Regions from separate parts of the Streptomyces sp. NPDC001714 genome, predicted to be linked through region 3. Evidence: predicted binding sites of a transcription regulator. Region 3 holds the regulator's gene; each other region holds the start of a gene.
The links. The regulator HrcA, encoded in region 3, represses chaperone genes, less so after heat shock. The targets are predictions, from matches to a motif close to TTNGCACTCNGNNNNNCNGAGTGCNAA.

Region 1 (2,262 bases), on a different contig from region 3:
CTACGGCAACTACAACGGCGACACCCTGCGCGCCGCCAAGGCCTGCGGCATCAAGTACGCGCCGATCTGGGACGAGGAGGTGTTCGTCGACCACTGGGAGTACCGGGAGTGGGACCGCGGACTCCACCCCGGTGACATCGTCCTCACGCACTTCCGGGGCCGGAACGACTGGGACGGCACCATGGTCGACGACATGCGCCGCTTCCTGAACAAGGTCACCCGCGACGGCTACGCGGTGGCGCGCCTGGAGGACTACCTGTGAGCCGACCGAGGGCGACGGCCGCAGTCCTGGCCGCCGCCCTCCTTCTGTCGGCCTGCGCGCCGTCCGTCGACCCCATCGAACGGCTCGGCAGGAAGGCGGCCGACCGGGTGCGCCCGCAGGGCCCGGCCGGCGAGCCGGCGTACCGCCGGTGGGGCCTGACCGAACCCCTCGCCCCGGCCCCCCGCCCGCCGCTGCACCCGCTGTCCTTCCGCACCGCCCTCCCCCCGGTCGTCGACCGCATCCCCACCTCCGACCGGGTGGTCTTCCTGACCTACGACGACGGCGCCGAGAAGGACCCCCGCTTCGTCGACATGGTCCGCGAACTGCGGCTGCCGGTGAGCATGTTCCTCACGGACAGCGTGGTCGGCCCCGGCTACGGCCACTTCGCCCGCCTCCAGTCGGTCGGCGCCAGCGTCCAGAACCACACCCTGGACCACCCGGCCATGCCCGGCCTGCCCTACGCCGGCCAGCGCGCCGAGATCTGCGGCCAGCAGGAGAAGCTGAAGTCCCGTTTCGGCATCCGCCCCCGCCTCTTCCGCCCGCCCTACGGCACCTACGACACCACCACCCTCCGCGCGGCGGCCGACTGCGGAGTCACGGCGGTGGTCCTGTGGCGGGCGGCGATGACGCCCGACGGCGTCACCTACCGGACCGGCGACAAGCAGCTCCGCCCCGGCGACATCATCCTGGTGGGCCCCGACGAGGCCCTCGGCCCGCCCCTCAGGGAGCGCACCGCCCGGCTGCTGCGCCGGGTACAGGCGAGCGGGCTGACGGTGGGCCGACTGGAGGACTACCTGTAGCGCCGCCTCCGGGCTCGGCCGCACATCCCGCCGGTCGGGTGTTTTAACGACGGCGCTCGGCCACAAGATCCCGCCGGTCGGGTGTTCGACGACGGCCACAAAATCCAGCCCGTCCGGCGTTTGAGGACGAGGCCGAAGGCCGAACGGGGGGTCTGGGGGCGCAGCCCCCAGGGACGGCCACCGCAACACCGCGCAACCCGGTTTTTTCGGCGCCGCGCCGCAGGCAATTGGCACTCCGCTTGACCGAGTGCTAATCGCGGTCATAGTCTCGGCTCTGGCACTCGGCAGATGAGAGTGCCAACAACGCGACGGGCAGGTCCGGCACCCGCGACGACGGATCGACCTGGTCGCCACCTCAGACAGTTAACCCCGTGAGATCTCCGAAGGGGGAGGTCGGATCGTGACGACCGCCAGCTCCAAGGTTGCCATCAAGCCGCTTGAGGACCGCATCGTGGTCCAGCCGCTCGACGCCGAGCAGACCACGGCCTCCGGCCTGGTCATCCCGGACACCGCGAAGGAGAAGCCCCAGGAGGGCGCCGTCCTCGCCGTGGGCCCGGGCCGTTTCGAGAACGGCGAGCGCCTGCCGCTCGACGTCAAGGTCGGCGACGTCGTGCTCTACAGCAAGTACGGCGGCACCGAGGTGAAGTACAACGGCGACGAGTACCTCGTCCTCTCGGCTCGCGACGTGCTCGCGATCATCGAGAAGTAAGCCTGCGACTTACACCTCAAGCACTCCGCTTGAAGCTGCGCCCCTGGCCCCCGCGATCCTCCAAGAAGCCGGGCGCCAGGGGCGCAGTCTTGTTCACCCCAGATTTCCGAGAGGGCATCCGCTGCCATGGCGAAGATCCTGAAGTTCGACGAGGACGCCCGTCGCGCCCTTGAGCGCGGCGTCAACAAGCTTGCCGACACGGTCAAGGTGACGATCGGCCCCAAGGGCCGCAACGTCGTCATCGACAAGAAGTTCGGCGCCCCCACCATCACCAACGACGGTGTCACGATCGCCCGCGAGGTCGAGATCGAGGACCCGTACGAGAACCTCGGCGCGCAGCTGGTGAAGGAGGTGGCGACCAAGACCAACGACATCGCGGGTGACGGTACGACCACCGCCACCGTGCTGGCCCAGGCGCTCGTCCGCGAGGGCCTGAAGAACGTCGCCGCCGGTGCCTCCCCGGCCGCCCTGAAGAAGGGCATCGACGCCGC
Region 2 (2,262 bases), on a different contig from region 3:
CAGCAGGTCGAGGGTCGTGTTCTCGAGCTTGAGACCGACCTCCTCGGAGATGACCTCGCCACCGGTGAGGATGGCGATGTCGTTCAGCATCGCCTTGCGGCGGTCGCCGAAGCCCGGGGCCTTGACGGCGACGGACTTGAAGGTGCCGCGGATCTTGTTGACGACCAGGGTCGACAGGGCCTCGCCCTCGACGTCCTCGGCGATGATCAGCAGCGGCTTGCCCGACTGCATGACCTTCTCCAGGAGCGGGAGCAGGTCCTTGACGGAGCCGATCTTCGAGTTGGCGATCAGGATGTACGGGTCGTCGAGGGACGCCTCCATACGCTCCATGTCGGTGGCGAAGTACGCCGAGATGTAGCCCTTGTCGAAGCGCATACCCTCGGTGAGCTCCAGCTCCAGACCGAAGGTCTGGGACTCCTCGACGGTGATGACGCCTTCCTTGCCGACCTTGTCCATCGCCTCGGCGATGAGCTCGCCGATCTGGGTGTCGGCGGCGGAGATGGAGGCCGTGGAGGCGATCTGCTCCTTGGTCTCGACGTCCTTCGCCTGCTCGAGCAGGGCACCGGAGACAGCCTCGACGGCCTTCTCGATACCGCGCTTCAGGGCCATCGGGTTGGCGCCGGCGGCGACGTTGCGCAGGCCTTCCTTGACCAGGGCCTGGGCGAGGACGGTCGCGGTGGTCGTACCGTCACCGGCGACGTCGTCCGTCTTCTTGGCGACTTCCTTGACCAGCTCGGCGCCGATCTTCTCGTACGGGTCCTCCAGCTCGATCTCCTTGGCGATGGACACACCATCGTTGGTGATCGTGGGGGCGCCCCACTTCTTCTCAAGGACGACGTTGCGGCCCTTGGGGCCGAGGGTGACCTTGACGGCGTCGGCGAGCTGGTTCATACCGCGCTCAAGGCCGCGCCGCGCCTCCTCGTCGAACGCGATGATCTTGGCCATGTGAAGTGGTCCCTCCAGGACTGGGGGTGAGTCTTCGGACCGCGCCCGCGCCCGCGACGGACGGCTCGCCGACCCGTGGGTTCCTTGCCCCACCCGGTCTGCGGGCCTCACCGACCCGGTCCTTCGTTGTCACTCTCACCTTCAGAGTGCTAACGCCAATGATTAGCACTCGGCCCAGGAGAGTGCAAGGCGCGCTCGCGAAGCGAGTGCTCGTTGGGGGGTGGCGGTCGGGCGACGGGCGGGCGCAAGCGGCTCTCGAGGACCGGGGCCCGGGAACATGGCTCAGGACATGCCGAAGGGCTCGTGCCCCGGGAGGCACGAGCCCTTCGAAGAAGTACAGAAGAACGTCGCTGTCAGTCGGCGCGTGCTTCAGCTGGTCGCCAGCCGGACCATGTCCGCCTGCGGCCCCTTCTGGCCCTGCGAGATCTCGAAATCGACCCGCTGACCCTCTTCCAGGGTGCGGTAGCCGTCCATCTGAATCGCGCTGTAGTGGACGAAAACATCCGCACCACCGTCGACCGCGATGAAGCCGTACCCCTTCTCCGCGTTGAACCACTTGACGGTGCCCTGAGCCATGCCTAACTCCCCTATTACTGGCCCTTGCACAGATCCACACTTCGCGGATCCGGGTCAGACCTCACCCCCCATTGGTTGGGGGCGTGCGCCGGAACGCGTCGACCGCGGCTGAATGTATCTGTCCAACTGCCGTCTGCAACAGGTCAATCGGACGAGAATTCTGGACGGACGGGGTCCGGAATGTAGCAAGAATTCGGCCGAATTCAGGGCAAGTCGGGCCCCATAAAGGCCACAAAAGCCGCATAAAACCCACGCACTTTGGCTACTTCTTGGCGGGCTCGCGGTATCGAATACGGGGCCCGCGACCTGGAGATCGGGGCCGTGTTCCCCAACTGTACCGCGCTCAACCACACAGAATTGCCCCCTCCGCTTCTCTCACGGAGGGGGCAATCAGGTGAACAGTCGGTGATCGGCGTTACCGAAGGTAATGTTCGGTCATTCGATCAGCCTGTCAAGCAGGTCCGCAGGTCAGCCGCCGGCGACGGCCGGGATGATGGAGACGCCGGCCCCGTCCGGGGTGGCGGTCTCCAGGCCCTGCTCGAACCGCACGTCGTCGTCGTTGACGTACACGTTGACGAACCGGCGCAGCTTGCCCTGGTCGTCGAGAACGCGTGCGGAGATCCCGGTGTGGTTCTTCTCCAGGTCCGAGATGACCTCGCCGAGAGTGGCCCCCTCGGCGGCGACTTCGGCCTGACCACCGGTGTAGGTGCGCAGGATGGTCGGGATGCGAACAGTGACGCT
Region 3 (2,262 bases):
GGACGGTACGGCGTCGGGGCCGGCCTGCGGATCGCCGGACTCCTCCACCAGGTCGCCGCAGAACACCACCTCGGGGTCGCCGGGGACCAGGACGGCGAGGTCGTGGGCGGTGTGGCCGGGGCCCACGTTGGCCAGCAGGGCCTGGCGGCCGTCGCCCAGATCGAGCGTCCACTCGCCGGACACCAGGCGGCGCGGGAGCGGGAGGGCGTCGGCCGCCTCCTCGGCCTCCGCGGCCGGCAGGCCGTTGCGGATCGCGTCCAGGCGGAGCTCCTCGCGTTCGTACGCGAAGACGGCCTCCGTGCCCACCGCCGCGTACAGGTCCGCGCCCGCGAAGGCGGCCGCGCCGAAGACATGGTCGAAGTGGGGATGGGTCAGCGCGAGATGGGTCACACGGCGGTCGGCCAGTGCCTGCGCCTCCGTACGCAACCGTGCGCCCTCCGCCAGGCTCGACCCGGCGTCCACCATCAGGGCCGTACCCGCGCCGAGGACCAGACCGGCCGTGCAGTCCCAGCCCGGCAGCCGGCACCGGCCGACCCCTTCGGCCACCCGCTCCCAGCCCAGCTCTTCCCAAGTCACCGTCATGCCGCGACGCTAGCCGTAGAACGCCATGGGTCCTGACCGACCTTGCCCAGTCAGTACCCCACGGCCGTACACTGGGCCGGGGATGCTGGCACTCGCGTTCGCAGAGTGCCAGACGAAAGGCCCGAAGTGACCGAAAGGCCGCGGGACGAGTTTCTGGAGGTGTGGCGCTGGATGCTGAGTGAACGCAGGCTTCAGGTATTGCGCGCCATCGTCCAGGACTACGTCGGCACCGAGGAACCGGTCGGGTCGAAGGCGCTGACCGAACGGCACAACCTCGGGGTCTCCCCGGCGACCGTGCGCAACGACATGGCCGCCCTGGAGGACGAGGGGTTCATCGCCCAGCCGCACACCAGCGCCGGGCGGATCCCCACCGACAAGGGCTACCGGCTGTTCGTCGACAAGCTGGCCGGCGTCAAACCGATGAGCGCGCCCGAGCGGCGGGCCATCCAGAACTTCCTCGACGGCGCCGTCGATCTCGACGACGTCGTGGCGCGGACCGTTCGGCTGCTGGCCCAGCTGACCCGGCAGGTGGCGGTCGTGCAGTACCCGTCGCTGACGCGGTCGACCGTGCGGCACGTGGAACTGCTGTCGATGGCTCCGGCCCGGCTGATGCTGGTGCTGATCACCGACACCGGGCGGGTCGAGCAGCGGATGGTCGACTGCCCGGCGCCCTTCGGGGAGACGTCTCTGGCGGACCTGCGGGCGCGGCTGAACAGCCGGGTCGCGGGGCGCCGGTTCTCGGACGTGCCCCGGCTGGTGGAGGATCTGCCGGAAGCCTTCGAGGTCGAGGACCGCGGCGCGGTCTCGGCGGTGCTCTCCACGCTGCTGGAGACGCTCGTCGAGGAGAACGAGGAGCGGCTGATGATCGGCGGCACCGCCAATCTCACCCGCTTCGGACATGACTTTCCCCTCATGATCCGGCCCGTCCTGGAGGCTCTGGAGGAGCACGTCGTGCTGCTCAAGCTCCTTGGCGAGGCCGGGGATTCGGGCATGACCGTACGCATCGGTCACGAGAACGCCTACGAGGGACTCAACTCCACGTCTGTGGTGTCGGTCGGCTACGGTTCGGGCGGCGAGGCAGTCGCCAAACTCGGCGTGGTCGGACCGACCCGCATGGATTACCCGGGAACGATGGGAGCGGTACGAGCGGTGGCACGGTACGTCGGACAGATCCTGGCGGAGTCGTAAGTGGCCACGGACTACTACGCCGTTCTCGGCGTGCGCCGCGACGCGTCGCAGGAAGAGATCAAGAAGGCCTTCCGTCGGCTCGCGCGCGAGCTGCACCCGGACGTCAACCCGGACCCGAAGACCCAGGAGCGGTTCAAGGAGATCAACGCCGCCTACGAGGTGCTCTCCGACCCGCAGAAGAAGCAGGTCTACGACCTCGGCGGCGATCCGCTCTCGCAGAGCGGCGGCGCGGGCGCGGGCGGCTTCGGGGCCGGTGGGTTCGGGAACTTCTCGGACATCATGGACGCGTTCTTCGGTACGGCGTCGCAGCGCGGGCCGCGGTCGCGTACGCGGCGCGGCCAGGACGCGATGATCCGGATCGAGGTCGAGCTCGACGAGGCGGCCTTCGGTACGACCAAGGACATCCAGGTCGACACGGCGATCGTCTGCAACACCTGCAACGGTGAGGGCGCGGCGCCGGGCACCTCCGCCCAGACGTGTGACATGTGCCGG

Region 1: the regulator HrcA is predicted to act here: its motif matches at 1,290-1,316, upstream of groES (co-chaperone GroES).
Region 2: the regulator HrcA is predicted to act here: its motif matches at 1,108-1,134, upstream of groL (chaperonin GroEL).

Annotation. Positions count from the first base shown of each region.
Region 1 covers NZ_JBIAUL010000001.1:379,171-381,432, forward strand. The annotation lists gene ACFY0P_RS01820 (polysaccharide deacetylase family protein) at 1-262, shown strand, start outside; gene ACFY0P_RS01825 (polysaccharide deacetylase family protein) at 259-1,062, shown strand; gene groES (co-chaperone GroES) at 1,463-1,771, shown strand; gene groL (chaperonin GroEL) at 1,898-2,262, shown strand, end outside.
Region 2 covers NZ_JBIAUL010000015.1:62,839-65,100, reverse strand. The annotation lists gene groL (chaperonin GroEL) at 1-945, opposite strand, end outside; gene ACFY0P_RS33870 (cold-shock protein) at 1,315-1,521, opposite strand; gene ACFY0P_RS33865 (ubiquitin-like small modifier protein 1) at 1,990-2,262, opposite strand, start outside.
Region 3 covers NZ_JBIAUL010000004.1:532,014-534,275, reverse strand. The annotation lists gene ACFY0P_RS14045 (MBL fold metallo-hydrolase) at 1-582, opposite strand, end outside; gene hrcA (heat-inducible transcriptional repressor HrcA) at 754-1,770, shown strand; gene dnaJ (molecular chaperone DnaJ) at 1,771-2,262, shown strand, end outside.